DNA from 3 places in the Desmospora activa DSM 45169 genome. Region 1 is predicted to be linked to each of the others. Evidence: riboswitches for the same ligand, from Rfam matches in the RefSeq annotation. Region 1 holds a riboswitch; each other region holds the start of a gene.
The links. A riboswitch is a leader RNA that binds a small molecule or an ion and turns the genes downstream of it on or off. The one in region 1 is predicted to bind cobalamin.
Positions count from the first base shown of each region.

Region 2: another riboswitch for cobalamin. It lies ahead of C8J48_RS00285 (ABC transporter substrate-binding protein); the one in region 1 lies ahead of C8J48_RS16985 (ribonucleoside-diphosphate reductase subunit alpha).
Region 3: another riboswitch for cobalamin. It lies ahead of metE (5-methyltetrahydropteroyltriglutamate--homocysteine S-methyltransferase); the one in region 1 lies ahead of C8J48_RS16985 (ribonucleoside-diphosphate reductase subunit alpha).

Region 1 covers NZ_PZZP01000003.1:181,496-188,494, forward strand. The annotation lists gene ispE (4-(cytidine 5'-diphospho)-2-C-methyl-D-erythritol kinase) at 1-91, opposite strand, end outside; gene C8J48_RS16975 (small, acid-soluble spore protein, alpha/beta type) at 375-530, opposite strand; gene C8J48_RS16980 (ribonucleotide-diphosphate reductase subunit beta) at 682-1,722, opposite strand; gene C8J48_RS16985 (ribonucleoside-diphosphate reductase subunit alpha) at 1,739-3,979, opposite strand; cobalamin riboswitch at 4,163-4,356, opposite strand; gene veg (biofilm formation stimulator Veg) at 4,490-4,771, opposite strand; gene C8J48_RS16995 (ribonuclease H-like YkuK family protein) at 4,961-5,434, opposite strand; gene rsmA (16S rRNA (adenine(1518)-N(6)/adenine(1519)-N(6))-dimethyltransferase RsmA) at 5,485-6,369, opposite strand; gene rnmV (ribonuclease M5) at 6,335-6,922, opposite strand; gene C8J48_RS17010 (TatD family hydrolase) at 6,949-6,999, opposite strand, start outside.
Region 2 covers NZ_PZZP01000001.1:57,672-64,670, forward strand. The annotation lists gene C8J48_RS00255 (NUDIX hydrolase) at 1-133, opposite strand, end outside; gene C8J48_RS00260 (YkvI family membrane protein) at 305-1,354, shown strand; gene C8J48_RS00265 (nitroreductase family protein) at 1,421-1,993, shown strand; gene C8J48_RS00270 (glycerol-3-phosphate acyltransferase) at 2,031-2,597, shown strand; gene C8J48_RS00275 (DUF2797 domain-containing protein) at 2,694-3,488, shown strand; gene C8J48_RS00280 (alpha/beta hydrolase family protein) at 3,821-4,663, opposite strand; cobalamin riboswitch at 4,885-5,073, shown strand; gene C8J48_RS00285 (ABC transporter substrate-binding protein) at 5,108-6,157, shown strand; gene C8J48_RS00290 (FecCD family ABC transporter permease) at 6,178-6,999, shown strand, end outside.
Region 3 covers NZ_PZZP01000001.1:2,244,872-2,251,870, reverse strand. The annotation lists gene C8J48_RS10930 (ABC transporter ATP-binding protein) at 1-23, shown strand, start outside; gene C8J48_RS10925 (ABC transporter permease) at 16-795, shown strand; gene metE (5-methyltetrahydropteroyltriglutamate--homocysteine S-methyltransferase) at 1,238-3,541, opposite strand; cobalamin riboswitch at 3,696-3,897, opposite strand; gene C8J48_RS10915 (Nramp family divalent metal transporter) at 4,029-5,291, opposite strand; gene C8J48_RS10910 (SDR family oxidoreductase) at 6,118-6,903, opposite strand; gene C8J48_RS10905 (fumarylacetoacetate hydrolase family protein) at 6,920-6,999, opposite strand, start outside.

The DNA.
Region 1 (6,999 bases):
CCATTTCTAATTCGTGGTATCCATCCGGTCTTTTATGTAGAACATCCAGTGTTAAATTAATTTTTGCCGGTGCTTTTACGGAGATATCCAACGCTTGCCCCCCTGTCTGCCACCCGTGGTCCCTTCTCCATTTTCCTGATTCTCTTTTCCTGAGCGGGAAAAGCTGGCTTTACTATTGTAACATGTGCCCATCCCCCGTAAAAGCGGAACCGGTGAGAGCAATGGATCGATCCCGAGGTTTTTGATAAACCAATCGCGGGGCAGTCGGAGGTTATCCACTTCCGCTCCATGCACTCCAAAGCACAAGTCTCACCTCAGTCGCCTCGCTCCCACCAAAAAAGACCGGGGTAGTATACCCCGGTCAGCCTGTGTCTTCATTCCCGTTCGGCCATGCGTTCCTCGGCCAGCTGAATTGCCCGTTTCACCATGTTACCGGCGTCCCGTGCTTTGATTCCGCCCCAGCCTTCACGTTGAACAACATCATAAAAACCCAGTTCTTTGGCCAATTCGACTTTCATGGCTTCCGACATGACACCGCGTCGCGCCAAGTGGAATTCCCCCTTTGTTCAAACACAGGCTATGCATAGTATGAAGCGTTCCCGTCGCGGATATCCACAGTACCTTCGTCGATATCCGCTGAGCAGCACAGCACAGGCACTTCGCTTTCAAAAATTCTTTCTGTTACAGCTCATCAAAGCCGTTGGCATCGGATACTTTGGTGTATTGACGAGATTTGCCTTCAAAGAAATCCTGTTTGCCGCTATTGACATCCTCATAGGCGACAATCCAGCGCATCGGGTTTTGGCGGTAACCGGGGAAAGGCGGTTCCGCTCCCAGTTCCCTCACGCGCTTGTTGGTCATAAAACGAATGTAATCCTCCAGCTCTTTGGGACCGATGCCGGGAAAACGATCGCCCAGGATATATTGGCCCCATTTGATCTCCAATTCCGCCGCCTGGCGAAAGGTCTCACTGACGAAGGTGCGGGTCTCTTCCGTATCCAATTCCGGGTGCTCCGCCAGCAACTCTTTAAAAATCTGTACAAACAGGCGCACATGTAGCTGTTCATCCCGGTTGATGTAGTTGATCATGGTGGAGGTGGCCACCATTTTCTGGTTACGGGCCAAATTATAGAAAAAGGCAAAACCGGAATAGAAGTTGAGGCCTTCCAAGATGACGTCATACACAATTGATTCCAACAGGGTGCGGGGAGTGGGGTTGTCCACAAATTCGTCATAGCCCTTGACGATAAAATCGTTCCGCTCCCGCAACACCGCATCGGTCTTCCAATACTCAAAGATCTCGTCTTGCTCCTGCTTATTCACCAGGGAGGACAATACATAGGAGTAGGATTGGTTGTGAACGACCTCCTGGAAGGAGAGAACCGCCATCAGCGCCGATAAGCTAGAATCTGTTAAATAATCGGCCACCCGCGAAGAGTAGTCGGTTTGAATCGAATCGAGAAAAGCCAACAATCCGATGATGCGTTTAAAGGCAAAACGCTCATCGTCGCTCAGGTCTTTCCACTGCCTTACATCTTCAGCCATGTTGATTTCAAAGGGAGTCCAAAAATGGGCCAGCATATTTTTGTACAACGGATAGGCCCAAGGGAAACGACAGTCGTCCCAGTTGAGCACATTGGAGGAGCGTCCCCCCACAATGCCGGTACTGGCGTTGGGAGCTGTTACATCGTACAGTTTTCGTTTTGGCAAATGTACTTCCATCGTTTTTTCTCCTTTCTTAGGATGAGCAGCTTTCACAATCCTCATAGTCCGACGAAGTGGAACGGGTGTAATACGTCGTCTTCACACCGGATTGCCAGGCAAACAGATGAAGCTCCAACAATTTCTTCGCTTTGATGTCGTTTTTGACATACAGGTTAAAGGATTGGGATTGATCGATATGACGCTGACGAGCCACCAGTTGGCGAATGCTCCAACGGGGGTCGATTTCATAAGCGGATTTATAGATCCAGGCCGTTTGTGGATTGAGATCGGGTGCGGTTACCGGAATCTTATAGTTTTTCTTCTCTTCGCTGTATGCCTGGCGGAACACCGGATCGATGGAGGCCGTGCTGCCAGCGATAACCGAGGTGCTGGCGTTGGGGGCAACCGCCAGTAGATAGCCGTTGCGCAAACCATGCTCATGAACGTCATCCGCCAATTGACGCCAACGGGGGTTGGTATAATCGCGCCGTTCAAACCAAGCTCCCGAATCCCACTCACTGCCTGCAAACAACGGATACGATCCTTTTTCCTGCGCCAGCTCCATGGAGGAGCGAATCGTCAGGTACGCGATCTCTTCATACAATTCGTCCGCCAATTGGATCGCCTCGTCCGACTCCCACGGAATCCCTTTAAGGGCTAGCAGATGATGCCAACCAAAGGTACCCAATCCCACTGCACGGTAGCGTTGGTTGGTGCGGCTGGCTTGCAGCACTTCAATCTGATTTAAGTCGATCACATTGTCCAACATCCGCACCTGAATCGGAATCAACCGCTCCAATACTCCATCCGGCACCGCCCGGCCAAGATTGACCGACGACAAATTGCAGACGACAAAATCGCCGGGCTCCTTGGTGATCACGATCTTTCCGTCTTCCAGCTGCTCTTCGATCACCACCGTTGGGGACTGGTTTTGGGTGATCTCGGTGCACAGATTAGAGGAATAAATCATGCCCTGATGTTTATTGGGATTTTCGCGGTTGACTTCATCCCGGTAAAACAGATATGGTGTTCCCGTTTCCAGCTGGGAAATCAGAATCCGCTTCATCACTTCAATCGCCGGCACTTTTTGCTTGGAGAGTCCAGGGTGGTTGACACAAGCCGCATAGCGTTGGCGGAAGGTTCCCTCTCCCCGCTTTTCATCGAAACTATCCTCCAAGGACCAGCCCATCACTTGCCGCACTTCATGAGGGTCAAACAGATACCAATCCCCGCGCTCCTCCACCGTTTCCATAAACAGATCGGGAATACAAACACCGGTAAAGAGATCATGGGTACGCAGGCGTTCATCCCCGTTGTTCAGTTTGGCGTCCAGGAAAGAGAAGATATCCCGATGCCACACATCCAGATAAACAGCGATGGAACCCTGCCGCTGCCCCAGCTGATCCACACTGACCGCCGTGTTGTTCAACTGTTTCATCCAAGGGAGCACACCGGAGGAGATTCCTTTAAAGCCGCGAATATCGCTGCCACGGGCACGGATTTTGCCCAGATAAACCCCCAATCCGCCTCCGCCTTTGGACAAGGTAGCCACATCGGTATTGGTATCGTAAATGCCGCGCAACGAATCATCGACGGTATCGATAAAGCAGGAAGACAGCTGACCAAAGGTTTTGCCGGCGTTGGCCAGGGTGGGAGTGGCGACAGTCATATAAAGATTGCTTAAGGCCCAATACGCTTCCCGCACCCGCTCCGCTCGCTCACGCTCCGGTTCATGTACCATCAACACCATCGCGATCACCATCAACCGTTCTTGTGGCAGTTCCATCACCGCTCCATCGTGGGAGCGGGCCAAATATCGATCCGCCAAAGTACGTAACCCTATATATGTAAACAGCTGGTCCTTTTCCGGTCGAATCTCCCGGCCAAAGCGGTCAATCTCCTCCCTGGAGTATTTCTCCATCAACACGGGTGAGTAAATCCCCTTCTCTGTCAACTGGTGGATCATTTCCGCAAACGGCCCATAGGTGCTGTCTACGGACTCATATCCGCGGTTGCTGGCCGCCTGTCGATAGAGATAACCGACAAATAGACGAGAGGCCACATAGGTCCAGTCAGGCGTTTCTCGTCCAATCTCCTCCAATGCGTGCAGGATCAACCGTTGTGTCCAATCTTCCTGCTCCAAATCTTGTAAAGCCAGCCGTTCTGCCTTTTCCATAAATGCATCGGCTGCCAACGCGGGAAAATCGCCTAAAATACGGCGAACCTCCTCTAATCGCGCCTGTGCCGTCTCTTCTGTCACCGATAATGTCGCCATACGGCAGACCACCTTTCAGCATAAAATCCCAGGCCAATAAAAAAACCCTTGCCGGGGCGAGAGGATAAACGACCGTGATGAAAGAGGCATCCCTCCTGCCCAAAGACAGAAAGCTGCCGCAAGACCACTATATCTTAGTGGCTCTCATCGCTGTCGTTCCCATTCTCAATCCCCGAAGAATGAAAAGCGCGAGTGGGAGGGGTAGGTCTACTGGCTTATGCATCCTTCTACACCGAGCCTTCCCACACCCTTGATCGCTTGATCGATAGGTGCAGTGGCACATTCGGTTCGTCCGCAATAACAGTTGCGAGGACAGCCCCGGATTTACACCGGGTTCCCTTTTCGCCCCGAGGGCACCCACTTCCACAATATATAGTGTTTTATCATCGTGATATCACCAAGATGTATGGTACTATCCTATCTCATTTTTTTGGACAACGCAATAAAAAAATCCGAGCCTATTATCGGTTCGGATTACGAATAAGAACGAATAGAACACATTACTGTGTTCTATTGCGGGTTTTTCACATATTTGACAGGAATTTGACCCTCATCTTGAAATACGGTCAGCTCCACCGTCTCCGTCAGGATATCGGCATAGCTGTATGAGACTCGTTCAAAAGAGTGTTGTTCTTCGTCCAATTTGACAATAAACACGGAGGGGTAAGTCTCTTCCAATACTCCGCTTCGTTCAATGGTCTTTCGACGTCCGCTGTTGGCTTTGAGACGAATTTTTTGTCCGATGTAACCTTCCAACGTCCGTTTTATCTCAGATAGTGCATTCCTACCCATTACAATCGACCACCTCACTCAGGTACTATTGTACCACGGGAGGTTAACTTTGTCAAAAGTTGAATTATAGCAGTGAGACAACCCAGCTGTCAACGGGTTTTTTTGCCGAAATACGGCGGAATAACCGCTGTATAATTAAGGCAAGTTTATTACATTTTCGTAAGGAAGGGTTTATAAGTCTCTATGCTCTCATTTTGTAAAGCGGTCAGCCACTGAACTGGCGGCATAGGCATCCGGCTTAATCTTGGCCGTATAGCCCACCGCGGTAACCCATCCGACCACTTCCTGAATCAATTTGCGCGTTTCCCCTTTACGCCCCACATCCAGATGGATTTCTACCGGTAACTCCATCGAAGCGCCCACAAATCCCTTTTCCTTCAATCGGTCCATACATGCCAGACTGTATTCTGTCTCTTTATAGATGCGATAACGCAAATCCAGGATGGGTCGGCTGCGCTGCTTGGCGTAAAAGAAAAGCGCTCCTTTTCCCACCCGATGCACAATGATGGCCGTAACAAATAGCGTGCCACGATGGCTGGTTTGCGAATCGGTCCCTATCACCATTTTATATTGGGCAGATCGGTCTCCTTCGATGAAAGCATAGATGGCAGCGATCATCTCATCCAGTCCAATCCGTCCTTTTCGCGGATGGATAAAGTTCATCGGTTCCCTCCAGGATGGCCCCTGCGTTCCAGTTGCCAGTTCTATCCTGCTTATGATATACGGGGAAACACTTGTTCATCCAAGCGGTTGGCTAAACGGGCGAATTCTTCCAGTGACAAGGTCTCCCCTCGACGCTGTGGATCGATGCCTGACGCAGTCATGGCCTCTATCAGTGGTGCTTTTTCCCGACGGTTGGACAAAAGAGAGGACAAGGCATTGGAAAGCGTTTTGCGCCGTTGGTTGAAGGCAGCACGTATGATGCGGAAAAACAGCTCCTCGTTATTTACCTGGACCGGAGGGCGGTGACGCACTTTTAGTCGTATAACAGCTGAATCCACCTGCGGTCGGGGAACAAAAACATGGGACGGTACGCGACACACCCACTCCGGTTCCGTATAATAGCGAACCGCAACTGTAATCGATCCGTACGCCTTTGTTCCCGGTTCCGCCGTCAGCCGTTCCGCCACTTCCTTTTGGATCATCACAACGATATTGTTTAAGGGCAGTTTCTGCTCCAACAGCCGCATCAAAATCGGTGAAGTGATGTAATAGGGAAGATTGGCCACAACACTAGGGCGAGTCCCTTCCCCCAACTCGTCCCGAATGAGGGCCGCCAAATCCACTTTCAGCGCATCGCCGTGCACAATGGAAACATGGGCTTGGTCGACAAACAGTTCTTGTAACACAGGCACCAAGCGTTGATCCAGCTCCACCGCCACCACGCGAGTCGCTTCCATCGCCAATCGCTGTGTCAGGGCGCCAATCCCCGGCCCGATTTCCAACACCCCGGAGCTGTGATTCAATTCTGCCGCTTCAATCATTCGGTCCAATACACGCTGATCGGTGAGGAAATTTTGGCCGAGGCTCTTTTTTAGCTGAATGCCGTGACGGGCTAGGATATCACGGGTTTGCGCAGTGATCCAGTTGGCGGTCATCCGCCTCCCTCCCTTCCACCTGTTTTAAGGCGGTTTCAAATTCTTCTCGGGTGATACGTAGGAGGTGAAGGCGTTTAAAAAATTGCTGACTATTGGCATACCCGATCCCTAATGTCCGACTGAGCGCCAGTCGCCGCTCCCGTGAGCCAACCCCGCCGGAGAGACCGGCTTCCAAATAATGTTCCCATGTTACTCCTTGCACAAACGTTCCCTCTTCCCCAACACGCACCACTGCCAGTGCCGCTCGGATCACTTCCGGGTCAGCGTGCTCCACACCGATCCCACGTTGTCCTTGCGCCTGCTCCTGCGGCACAAACGCATGCTTAATCCCTGGTACCGCTCGGGAAAGGATGCGTCTAATCCGTTCACCGGCGGCATCGGGGTCAGTAAAGACGATAACCCCCCGCACGCGCTGTGCCCGGCGCACGGCAGCGATCACAGCGGGGCCGACGGCAGATCCACCGGTTTCAATCGTATCTGCCTCTACCGCCCGCCGAATCGCGGCGGTATCTTTTTTTCCTTCAACGACGATCACTTCTTGGATTGATCCCACTTTGGCTGACTTCCATTCCTTCCCCGTCAATTCTCGATTTGAAACAGACGATTGGCGTTGTCACTCGTATGCTGGGC
Region 2 (6,999 bases), on a different contig from region 1:
ACTCCCCCCGTCCCCCAGGTAGGGACCAGAAACTTTCTGCCATGGAACGGTGCAACAACACTCTCTCCCGATGAATCGCGATCCCCGCGACACGAAAGTTAAAACGGCCTCGATTCATTTCAAAAGTTAGCAAGAGTTCTCCCCCTTTATCTACCAACCGTTACAAACGGAGAAAGAGCTCCATCATCCTCCCCACGCAAAAGTTTCTTCATTATAACATGCCATGGTTCGTTCCCAGTTCTAACCTGTCCGCCCTGTCCATAGATTGGAATAGGAGGGGCGAGTCCGACGGGGAGGGTTGGTTGTGGTATTGCATGAGCGATGGCTGACAGCAACCCGGGTGGGGTTTACCTATATTGGCACGGTTGTAGGGGCCGGGTTTGCATCAGGACAGGAGATTATGCAGTTTTTTACTGTTTACGGTGCAAAAGGGGTTTTAGCGATTCTGGTGGTGACCGGCCTGTTTGTCTGGTTGGGGATTCGGATGATGGTGATGGGAGCGTATTTGCAAGCGACCAGTTATGAAGCGTTTAACAATTATCTGTTTGGAAGACGATGGGGTCGGTGGATGAATGGACTAGTCAGTTTGATTCTGTTTGGAGTGACGACGGCGATGATGTCCGGTACCGGCGCCTTGTTTCAGGAACAATTGGGAATCTCTTTTCATCTGGGAGTGATTGCGACATCGCTGGTGGCGTTAATTGTCATTATGCGGGGGATGGATGGTATTCTCAATGTAAATGCGCTGGTTGTTCCACTTATGTTTGCTTTTACCATGATCGTTGGGGTGCAGGGGCTTCAATCTGAGGGATGGGAAAGCTTGGGGGCGATTCACTCTTTCGCCCGGGAAGGTCATTGGGCCCTGTCCGCTGTCACCTATGTCGCCTTCAATCTGGCGATGTCGCAAGCGGTGCTGGTTCCTTTGGGCGGCGAGATCAAAGATGTAAAGACATTGCGGATGGGTGGTTTGATGGGAGGCGTTGGACTGGGTGTGATGCTCCTTTCCTGCAACTTTGCCCTTTCTTTGAAAACACCGATGGTCTTGGGAATGGAAATCCCGATTGCCCTTGTTATCGCCACGCTGGGGGAAGGGATGAAGTATTTCTTTCTCGCGGTGATGTGGGGGGAGATCTTTACCACCTTGATCGGAAATGTCTACGGATTGGCGGCCCACTTTGAGCAGCGGGTTTCACTTAGCCTTCATTCATTGATGGGAGCGATCTTTATCTTGGGGTACCTGTGTTCCTTGATCGGATTTCCGGTATTAGTGGGGAAAATTTATCCCTTGTTCGGCGTACTGGGGATGGCGGTGTTGGTGTTGTTGGCATGGCGACGCTATCCGCAGTATCCATAAAAGATGCGAAAAGTGAGTATCCTGCCCTACAATAGAAAAAAGGTTCATAATTGAGGAGGGAATATGATGGATATCAACCAAGCGATTCGAACCCGCCGCAGTGTAGGAAAAGTGGCTGCGGAAATGCCTGATCGTTCTTTGATTGAGAAAGTGTTGGAGGCGGCGAGATGGGCACCCAACCACCATATGACCCAGCCGTGGAAATATTTTGTCTTGAGTGGAAACGCTCGTAATCGGCTGGGTGAGGTGATGGCGGAGATCAAGGCGGAAGGAATGACGGAGGATGAGCGGGTGGAAGCCGCAAGCCAGCTGGAGAGGGAAAGGGAAAAGCCTTTGCGCGCTCCCGTCATTATTGCCGCTGCCGTCTCGCCATCGGCAGACTCCAGAGTAGAGGAGATTGAGGAGATCTGTGCGGTGGCCGCCGGCGTTCAGAATGCCTTGTTGACAGCCCATGCGTTGGGCCTGGGTGCCATTTGGCGCACAGGCAAGCCCACATATTCTCCTAAGATGAAAGCCTTTTTCGATTTATCAGAACGGGAAACCTTGCTCGGGTTTCTCTATATCGGCCATCCCGCGATATTGCCCAAGGAGCGTCCCCGGTTACCGATTGCCGAAAAGGTGACTTGGTTGGAAAGTTGATCGATCAAAGCGATTAGATGCGGAGAGGGGGGCAGATATGACTCTGATTCTCGTGATTGTCATTGCCTACTTGATTGGTTCATTGCCGGTCACTTACCTGTGGGAGTGGAACCGATCCCGCCTACGACGAATGCTTTCTTCCAGCCATCAACAAAACGTACAATTCCCGCTCGTTTTTCTAGGAGCCCAGGTGGGCAAAGGGGTGGTAGCCGCCGTAGTCGGCCTGTTGTTGGCCGGTTGGATTGGTGCGGCTGTCGCTTCCATCGCCGCTGTGATCGGAGATGTATTTTCCGTTTTTCGCCGTTTTTCAGGTGGGGATGGTGCGGCGGTTGCTGCCGGTTCCCTGCTGGTGCTCAGTCCACCCTTGATTTTGCTGGGATTTCTCATCTATGGACTCAGCTTGCTCATTACCCGCTACTTTTCATTGTCCACGATGGTGACGGCAGTAATGGTGATGGTACTGGCTTTGGTGCTGTTTCCGCAACTGTATGTGATTTTAGTCGTTTTTGCCGCCGGAGGCTTGATTCTGTATCGGCATTGGGGGGATTTAAATCGTTGGAAGCGGGGCTTGGAGATCCCTTTTCGTTGGAAATGGTTTCGTTGACGACAGTGGCAAAATTGTGAAATCCACTGGGCAAGGGTACACCCTTTCGGTACAATGAAAGGCGAATCTTAAGCTTACCGATGGGGGAACGTTAGCATGAAACTGGTGGGAAGCTTGCGGGCATTGCAGCATAAACCAACTGCTCCCGTATCGTATTTCTTTCGTCTGGGTGATCAGGTTACACCGATCAATGATGTAGTCGGAAAAAGAATTCGGATTCAATATCAGGGTGAGATCCACTGTATCCACTGCGGCCGTAAAATAAAAAAGACTTATAATGCCGGTTCCTGCTATCCTTGTTTTCGCGCATTGCCTGAAAATGATCTCTGTATCGTCAAACCGCAACAATGTCATTATCATCAGGGCACCTGTCGCGACAATGCATTTGCGGAAGCCCATTGCCTTCAACCCCATATCGTTTATCTGGCGCTCAGCAGTGATGTTAAGGTGGGAATCACCCGGAAGATCCGTACCATTGAGCGTTGGGTAGATCAGGGGGCTGTTGCCGCCTTGCCGATCGCAGAGGTACCCACACGGAAAGATGCTGGGGAATTGGAAGTCCATCTGTCCCAGTATGTCTCAGATAAGACCAATTGGCGCCGTATGCTGAAAAACGAAATCACCTACCGCAACTTGACAGATGTAAAAGAAGAATTACATAAGTATGTTCCGGAAAAGTATCAACCGTATCTATTGAATGACGCAACAGTTACTCATTTTGCTTATCCCCATATCTCCGTCCCGGAAAAAATTGCGGCATGGAATTTGGACAAGCATGCGGAAGTGGATGGTACATTGATCGGAATCAAAGGGCAATATCTGATTCTGGATACAGGTGTACTAAATGTGCGGAAATTTTGCGGATATACAGTCGCTTTGATGTTTGAGTAATCGTTGCTTCTGTTTCATTAGGCTACAAAAAATATGTTTTACTGAAACATCCATAAAGCAAATCTCGTTTTGTCAAGTGAAACGCTGAAGTGCTTATTAACAAGCTGATCAAAGTGAAAAAACGAAAAAAGATGGAATGGCTTTCATTTTTTGATGCTATTGTGATTGACATACATTTTTAAATTGGATATAATAATAGCAACACCTTAACAATTGCGATTCCTTCCTATTATTCGATAAAAAGAGTTTGACCCCCTTGAGACGAAAAGACCGGCCAGCTGGCCGGTCTTTTCGTTGCCGCAAAAAAGATGCTGTTCATACTTTTAGCGAGATTAGAGTTTTTGTAAAAAGGAGACGGTGTGCCTCACTGCTTCCTCCAACTGTGGTGTAGTACCCTGAAAGGGATGAACCGCCCCAAATGTATGATTGGCTCCAGCGAGAAAATGAGTTTTGTGAGTGGGAATCGCTGCCGCCAGTCTCTTAGCCGTGTCGGGAGGAACGGAGAGATCGGCGTCCCCGTGTAAAATCAGCACCGGCTTTTCGTATCCCTTTAAGCGTTGCAACAGCTCATAGCGCTCCCGGTTTGCTTCGAGATCATCTAATACCTCCCGATCGATCGGCATATCCTGGCCGGTGCGGGCATTGGGAATAGTGGCCCGCCCTTCGCGACGGATGCGCTCTTTTAGTTCAGGAGAAAAGAGGTCGGGTCGGGCGATGCTGTTCCATAAGATGACTCGATCCACCTCGCGATGGTCAAGCGCAAACAACAAGCTGTTGGCTCCACCGCGACTGTGTCCCACCAACGCCAACCGTTGGGGATCGATCGCGTCGCTCTGGGGGAGTTCCTGCTGCTTGAGTGCTTGTAGGATACGGGCTAAATCTTCTTGTTCACGGCTGTAGGTGTTGTGGGCAAATCGGTCCAACTCGGTGAAGTTTTCCCCATCTGCACCGATGCCGTTCATAGAAAAATCAAAGGTGATAACGGCAAAACCGGCCTGTGCCAACGCTTCTGCGGCATAGGGGAAAAACCCCCAACGGCGAAAGCCTTTAAAACCATGACACAAAATCACGGTCGGCAATGGTTGGGTAGAAGGGGTTAGCCGCACCTCTCCTCGGATTACCCGTTCTTCCTGTGGCAGGCTTAAGTGAAAGGGATCGGTTTCTACTTCTGACAATCGATTCTCCTCCTCTCTCATGTCTATCAGGAAACGATAGCAAAAAACAAACGTGTTGATCAGGGAAGGATTTTTGAGACTGCGTGCTCTTACTGTTTCATTTGTGGAAGCCCCTGCTTGCTTTCCAGCGTACCTCCCGACTGCCGATTTGCCAAGTGGGTTTTTTGTTCCTCCTTTTCTTCCGAATTGAACATTTTCTGACAATCAGCTATAATGTAGCCACAAGTGGATAGGTGAAGGGTCTTTCGCTTACGGGCGGAAGTGAAAAGGGAAGCCGGTGCAAATCCGGCGCGGTCCCGCCACTGTCAATGGGAAGCGAAACCGCATACAGCCACTGTCCTTCAGGACGGGAAGGCGCGGTAAAGCGATGATCCATGAGCCAGGAGACCTGCCCTTCACCGGTACGCTTGCGATCTCCTTCGAGGTAAAGGAGAGCGCGGGACCTTGTTGTGGACATCGGTGTCCTCTGTTCAAGGAATGCCTGTGAAACCCTTTTGCCTCGGGCGAGCGGTTTTTTTATTTTGTCATCCAGAAGGGAATGGTTGGGAGATGTGGAGCCGTTTTCGTGTATTGGCCTTGGTGTTGACCTTGGCGATGGTTTGGAGCGTGGGCTGTCAGGCACCGTCTGCCGCCGACAAAGAAGGGGCGAAGCCGCAACAGACAGAGGTAGGGTTTCCGGTTACCCTGACGGATGATACGGATGCCGAAGTGAGTATCGACGATGAATCGCAGCGGATCGTGTCTCTGATTCCAAGCATGACCGAGACGGCATATGCCCTCGGATTGGGAGAGAAAGTAGTGGGAGTCACTACCAATGACGATTATCCCGAAGAGGTAAAAGAGGTAGAAAAGGTTGGCGATATGACGATCAATGTGGAAAAGGTAGCCGAGCTGAAGCCGGATCTGGTATTGGCCTCTCCAGTGAATGGACAGGAGACAATCGATAAACTACGGGAGTTGGGACTAACTGTTCTCAGCTATGAACCGCAGAATTTGAATGATGTTTTTCAGATGATCCACAATGTGGGACAGGCAACCGGAGCGATGGAGCAAGCGGAAAAAGTGATATCTGACATGAAAAAGGAGAAGGAACTGGCGGAACGAGTAGCGGCAACGGTAAAGGATGACAAGGAGAGAGTGAAGGTGTGGATGGAAGTCTCCTCTGATTTGCATACTTCGGGAAAAGGCACGTTTATAGATGAATTGATCACCGCTGCCGGTGGAGAAAATGTAGCCGCTGACCATGAGGGATGGGACCCTGTCTCTTCAGAAACCGTGATCCAATGGAATCCGGATGTTATTCTCCTTACGCACGGGGATGAGAAGGCGGTTCAATCCCGTGGTGGTTGGCAGGAAATCGATGCCGTCAAACATGACCGTATCCAACGGGTAGATTCCAATCTGATCAGCCGTCCCGGCCCCCGGATCACCCAGGGTCTCCTGCAGATAGCGGAAGGGCTGTATCCAGAAGCATACGCTGAAGTCGCCAAATGATGATGGGGAGCCGTTGGAGCTTGCGTTTAGGATTATGGTTGCTGTCGTTGGCAGTGTTGTTGCTGCTTTCGATGGCTTTGGCCGTTTCGATTGGATCGGCTAATATTGGCATGCTTGATGCGTGGGCGGTCATGATCAAACCGGTGCGATCAGTGGAAACCGATGCGGTGACAGAAGCGATCATTCGCGAAATTCGTCTGCCCCGTGTCGTATTGGCGGCGGTGGTGGGGGCGGCATTGGCGACAGCGGGGGCCGTTTTCCAAGGTTTGTTGCGCAATCCCTTGGCTGATCCCTATATCCTAGGGGTCTCCTCGGGGGCAGCGGTAGGGGCGGCTATTGCCATCTTTACCGGATGGGGTGCCGCTTGGTTGGGGCGGTGGACGGTGCCGTTGTGGGCATTTGTACTGGCAGCGCTGGCACTCGTCTGTGTATTGAGCCTCGCTCGTGTCGGAAATACGATGCGCCGTGATACGCTGATTTTATCCGGAGTGGTGGTGCAAGCGTTTTTTGGTGCGATTCTTACCTATATGATCGCCACCGTATCCGCCCAGGAAATGCAGCGAATCCAGTACTGGTTAATGGGAAGTGTCGCTTTAAGGGATTGGAGTCATGCAATGGTCGTCGTTCCCTTTTTGACTGGAGGTCTCTTGCTCAGCTGGCTGCTGGCCCGTACGTTAAACTTATTGGCCTTGGGGGAACGGTCCGCCGCCCATGTGGGTGTACCGGTGGAGCGGGTACGACTGGTGTTGCTGGTAACCGCCACATTGATGACGGCGGCGGCGGTGGCGGTATCCGGTACAATCGGCTTTGTCGGGTTGATTATCCCCCATTTGCTCCGGATG
Region 3 (6,999 bases), on a different contig from region 1:
CAGAAGGTGATTACAATGACTAGTCGGTACCGTTTGTTGCGGATTGAGCTTATGAAAATCATGGAGCGATTGCGAACGACTGTGTTTATTGGACTGATGATTCTTCTACATTTTTGCATGGCACTCTTCATGAAATATCTAGAACATTCATCAGGGGTTCAGTATGACTGGTGGTCTTTTGCTGCGGATAGTACTCATCTGTTGTTTTTCGTTCAAATCTGGACCATTGTGATCGCGGGGGATATCATATCCAGTGAATTTAACTGGGGAACGGTGAAACTGCTGTTAATCCGTCCGGCCAATCGGACCAAAATCCTACAATCTAAATATTTGGCTGTTTTGCTGTTTGCCGTCCTTTGCATGATTATTTTCTGGATCAGTACATTGGTGTTTGGGTTGATCTTTTTCGGTCAGCCTTCATTAGAGGGAAACCCCATTCAGCAGCTATTAAACCTTGGAATCGATTGTGGTTTGTATCTAGTGGAAGTAATCATGATGGCTACACTCGCTTTTCTGCTTTCCACAGTTTCCCGCAGTAGTTCCCTTTCCATTGGATTGACCATTTTTTTACTGTTTGTAGGTTCGTTTTTGACAGAGTTACTCGCTTATGTGAGTTGGGAAGGAGGAAAGTTTCTCCTGTTCGCCAATTTGGATCTGAGTCCATATGTACAAGGTGGCGATCCTGTGTTCAAAGGGATGACACTGGAATTTTCCCTTGGTGTGTTAATCGTTCATTTTTTATTATTTCATGTAATTGCATGGTTCATTTTTAAAAAGCGGGATGTGGTTGTTTGAGACTCCACACGACTGAAGCCGCAGGATTCTTAGGTAGTTAGCGCACTCAATTCATTTCTGCTTCGTGCAACTCCTAAGTTCAGGGCTGTCTCATCAGCCCGTCCCATGCAGTTCTACAGCTTAAGCTGTATGTACCCGCATGGGCGGAACGCCTGTTACCAGCGTTCTAGTTCCTTTTTGTTCACTCTTATGGTTTTACCCAGCGGAAGGGATTTTCGCCGCTAGAACCCCATACCATAACGTTTTCAAGGAACAAACCCACTATCAGTGGGATGGGCACCGCTCATACGTTCGATTATACAACAAACGGATTGCTCTTACCATCCCCAATAAAGGATACCGAGTAACGCGGCCTTTCATCCCACCCCTAAAGGAGTTGGTCTTTAGTCGGCAAAAATCTGTAAACCGCCTTGCTTCCATAAAGGGGCAAGGCGGAATCCCTTTAAGAAGTAATCGTCTTCTGCCACTGCTGGCGAATCGCTTGTGCCACCTGCACCATCTTTTGCAGGGAGGCTACTACTTCCTCTTCTCGTCGCGTTTTTAAGCCGCAGTCGGGATTGATCCAAAAAAGAGTAGGGGGCAGAACGCGCAATGCCCGCTCAACCGTCTGTAACATTTCCGCTTCTGTGGGGATGCGGGGGCTATGGATATCGTAGACGCCCAGTCCAATCCCTAAGGGATACGTTTTTTCCTCAAAGGCATGGATCAGCTCCCCGTGACTGCGCGAGGATTCAATGGAAATGACGTCGGCATCCAGCGTTTGAATCGCATCGATGATATCATGAAACTCGCTATAACACATATGAGTGTGGATTTGTGTTTGCGGTTGAACAGAAGAGGTGGCCAGACGGAATGCGCGTACCGCTTGATCCAGGTATGCCTTCCACTTGTGTTTCTTTAGGGGCAACCCTTCGCGCAATGCCGGTTCGTCCACCTGGATGATGGCGATCCCGCTGGACTCCAGTGCATCCACTTCCTGTCGCAAGGCATACCCGATTTGAAGAGCGACTTCGCTTTCCGGGAGATCATCACGCACAAAGGACCAACGGATCATGGTGGTGGGGCCGGTCAACATGCCTTTTACCTTTTTTTCTGTCAGCGATTGCGCATAGCTGCTCATCTCCGCCGTCATCGGTGCATGGAAAGCGACATCGCCGTGGATGATGGGTGGTTTAACACAACGGGAACCGTAGGATTGGACCCAACCGTGTTTCGTAAAGGAGAAGCCGGTCAATTTATCGCTAAAATACTCTACCATATCGGTTCGTTCAAATTCACCGTGAACCAGTACATCCAAGCCGATCTCTTCCTGAATGCCGATCCAACGAGCGGTCTCTTTTTGTACAAATTCACGGTAACGTTCCTCGGACCATTCGCCCGTTCGCCATTTTTTACGGGCGCGTCGCACCTCCGGGCTTTGCGGAAAACTGCCGATGGTTGTGGTGGGAAACAGCGGGAAGGAGTAGAATTTTTCCTGCTGTTCTTGTCGTTCGGCAAAGGGATGGCTGCGGGTAAAGGCTGTGGAAGTAAGGTTGGCGATCTCCTTCCGTATCTCAGGAATCCGGCGAAAAGAAGCCTGATCAAACGTTTCAATCGCAGCAGCGTTTTCTTGCAATACTTCGGCAACAACCGCTTGCCCGTGGAGGAATCCTTCTTTTAAAATGCTCAATTCATCCAATTTTTCATGGGCAAAGGCGATTACCCCGGCTAACTCTGATGGTAGCTCCTGCTCTTCTGCCGCATCTACCGGTACATGCAACAGGCTGCAAGAGGGTTGTAACATCCATGCGGCCGGAGAGACGATCTCCCGAATCTCCTCCAGCAGGTTGAGCTGTTTTTGCAAGGGTGTTTTCCAGATGTTACGGCCGTCGATCAAACCTAGCGCAAGTACTTTATCCTCGGGAAATCCATGCTTTTGGAGCGATGCCAGGTTTTCTTCCCGGCCGTACACCAGATCCAGCCCGATTCCGTGTACTGGTAAACGGATTAGATCGGAGTAAGCGGAGACGGAGTCAAAATAAGTTTGCACCAACAGGCGCAGCCCAGGAGCGGCATCCGCCAGTCGACTGTATGCGGTGTGTAACCATTCCATTTCAGCGGCGGTGACATCCGTTACGAAGGCGGGTTCATCCAGTTGAATCCAATCGGCGCCTGCTGCCTCTAATTCTTGCAGCACTTGGGCATACAGCGGAGTGAGGGTGTCCAAGAGCAAGCGGGAAAACTGATCAGGATGAAATCCCTTGGCCAGTTTTAAAAATGTAAACGGGCCTAGAATCACCGGTTTGGCGTTGATTCCCCAGCGTTTGGCTTCACGGAAAGCACGAAGCGGACGGTTTTCCAGCAAAGTGGGTACCATTTCCTCTTCCCATTCCGGAACGATGTAATGGTAGTTGGTATCAAACCATTTGGTCATTTCACATGCGACCGCTTTTTGATTCCCTCGGGCCATTGCAAAATAGGTGTCCAGGGAAACTGGACCTCCATCATGGCCAAAGCGCTTGGGGATCAGTCCAAACATGACCGCCGTATCCAACACATGGTCATAGTAGGTGAAGTCACCCACGGGTGGGAGATCAACCCCTTTTTCCACCTGTGTATGCAAGTATTCATGCCGGAGCGTTTTTATCCGCTCCTCCAACTCCGCTTGCTCGATTTTGCCGGACCAATGAGATTCCAGCGCTTTTTTCCATTCTCGCCGTTTTCCGATTCGCGGGTATCCGAGGTTACTGGTGTATACGTTTACCACAATCCATCGCCCCTTTCATCATTAAAAAAGCCATCTCCCAAGTACACACGCGGAGATGGCTGGATGCTTCTGTTCATGTGATTACTTCCCATGACAAATTCAAATGGGTTCAATCCCGTTCATCCAAACACCTCCCTATCAACCGTAGGTACCACTGGTGTTGTTGGGATAGGCAGGTCTCCTGGCTCCAGGTTCATCATCGGACGGCGCCTTCCCCATTCGTGATCCATGCAAATGAATGAGTGGCTGATATGCCGTCGGTTCCCCTGTTACAGTGGCGGGACCGCATCGGATTTTCACCGATTTCCCTTTTAAACGTTGGACTAATCCAACATACCTATCCCCGTGATATGAAATTATTTTAAAAGCTTACTATAAAGCGGAGGCGTGGTCAATTAGAATGTTTTCCAGAAACACTCGCGTCTGTTCCGACCGACGTAAGTTGTAGTCGCTGGATGGCGGCGATGGGTTCTCTTTAGCGCTTCACCTAAATGACATGGAATAACTCAAGAAAGACACGCAGCGCCAGAAAGGTAACCAGTAGCATAATCAAACCGTAGATGATATTTTGTCTGGAGTTGTTGACGGAATCCCCTAAGAAATCTTTCTTATTGCTGAGAAGCCAGATCAAGGCTGCCACCAGCGGTAACGCCAACCCGTTTAAGGCTTGTGCGGTGACGATGACGGCAATCGGCATCTCGTCAAACAGGGCGATAATCCCGACCGGTACCAAACTGGTCACCACCATGATGATACGACTGCGGAGTGCGGTGGCATCTTCCGGCCACCCAAATGCCTGGTTCATCAAAATGTAGGCCAAAGAGGCTTGATACAGACCGGAAGAAAAACCGGCCGCCCACAATCCCAAGGCAAACGATACCCCAGCAAACCGCCCCAAAAGCGGAGTTAGTTGCATCGCCATATCCTCGGCTCCGGTTATCTCAATCCCTTGTGGATGAATGACGGCACCGGCACAGATGATGATCGATCCGGTGATAAACGCAGTAATTACCATGTTAAAGCGGAGATCGAAGCGGGAGAGGGCAATTTCCCGAGAGGGGATGCGATCGGCTACGGTTGCGTATTTCTTTTTAAGAAAGGCGGATAGGCCCAATACAGTATTAGGGGGCAATGTGGTCGCCAACAGCGCGAGCACCATCCAGTAGTCTCCTCCCGGTATACGGAAGGAAAAGCCTTTGCTTACCAGATCACCGAGGCTGGGGCCGGATACAAAGCCGGTAATGACAAAAGCCACAACCATCAGGCCGATCAAAACCTTATTGATGTTTTCTAACAAGGTGTAAACTCCGAGCCAAGCGATAACCAATGCCGAAATCGCCATGGTCAAGGCCCATGCGGTGATCGTTATTTCTGGTATAAAATAATTGAGGGCCATAGCCGCGCCGGTAAAATTACCCGCTTGAAAAGCGACAGCTCCCGTGATTAGAGCGACCAATAAAAAACCGGAGGCCGGTTTTCCGACATGTTGACGCACTCCTTCCATTAAAGATGTACTTTTACGCAATGTGATGCGAATGGCGGGCTCCTGATAAAAATAGGAGACCACACATGCCAGAATCACAATCCAGAGCGCTTCATACCCATAAGTGGCTCCTGCCACCGAGGTGGTTGTAACGGTTCCCGGTCCAATGATGGCCGCAGCGATAATCACGCCTGGGCCAATCGCTTTTACATAGTCTTTAAATGTAAGTGTGGAAGAGGGCGTAATACGATCCTCTTTTGACGTCATGGCAAAATCCTCCTTTTGTCAGTAATCAATGAATCGAACAATAAACAGACCTGTACACCTATATTTTGGACAATAAAGAAGGATCACTTCCTTTGTTTTAAAAAATATGGAAAAAGAAATTGAGGGAAATGAACAGCTGTCGGTTAATGGCCGATTTTTTTCGGAATGGGACGCATACCGTCCACAATCGGATCTTTAAAACGTACGGCGGGAACAAGGGAGATTTGAGATATACATCGGCACCGCTGTTCCTGCTCAGTAATGGGGAAGCGAGATGCCGTTGGTTAATAACGCTTTTTCAAAGGTATAGCTGCATTCCAGCAGAAAGCCTACCATATCCTCATCCCATACGACAATAGATTAGTCATCTGTACAATCAACTCACCATTTTAGATGCGGTACTGGCCGACATCCGCCCATAATAGGCGGAATATTCATACTTTCAATTCATGAGACTCTGCAAAATATCGCCGCGACACTTCCTGGGACTGAACTTTGGAGATCAACTATTATGAAATCGGCTTAATGTGTGCAGAACGGATCGTATGGGTAGCTTTACGAGAAAATGTGAAAAGCGATGTCTACACCAGCTCCGCTGATCGCTTTTGACCAGTCTTTGCCGTTTGGGTGAAGAACATCGCTTCCTACCTGCAATATCGGTATTACTTTTCTTTATGGTTAAACATCTTTAAACTGTTGAGGTCAAACCAATACTTCCGCCACCGCCCCGCTCCAGTGCAACTACAAGCCTTTGTAACAGCTTATGCGGAAAAGGATGAAGCGAAGCTGAGAGAGTTGTTTACCGCTTTATCGCGTATCCAATGATTTATATCGACTTGATCATGCCGCCATCGACGAGAATGGAGCTTCCGGTCATATACGAGTTAGCATCGGACACTAGGAAAGTAACCACATTGGCAAACTCTTCCGGTGTCCCGTATCGTTTTAACGGGATCGCTTGCCGCGATTGTTTCTCGATCTGTTCGCGGTTGACACCGAGGCGATCGGCTTTCATCTGATCGAGAAAAGCGACGCGGTCGGTAGCGATCCGGCCGGGAGCGACGGTGTTGATCGTAATCCCGTATGGAGCCAGTTCTTCGGCCAGGGTTTTGGTTAATCCGACGATGCCTAAGCGAAAGGTATTGGATAACAGTAACCCCGGGATCGGCTGCTTGATCGAGGAGGAGGCGATATTGATAACTCGTCCGCCTTCTCGCTTTAAATCGGGGAGAACTTCACGAATGATACGAATATAGCTGAGTAAGTTTAACTCAAATGCTTTTTGCCAATCGTCATCGGAAAACTGATCAAAGGAACCGCCAGGAGGACCACCGGCATTATTGATTAAAATGTCGATTTTACCGAAGGTATCCCGTGTTTGTTGCACCAGGGATCGAATGTCATCCACTTTGGTAATATCGGCGGCATGATAAGCTACTTTTCCCGTGCCCATCGGTTGCAACTCAGCTTTCACAGACGCTAACTTTTCCTCGTTGCGGCTGGTCAACATCACATGGGCCCCTTCTCTTACCAATTGAGCGGCGATTGCTTTGCCCAATCCCTGACTGGATGCAACCACCAGAGCAACTTTATTTTGCAGATGAAGTTCCATCACACAAAACCTCCTCTTATCCGGAAATTTTCATGTCCTTTACATGATTGACCAGCTTCTCAAATCCGTCAATCTGACATTCCACAATATCGCCGT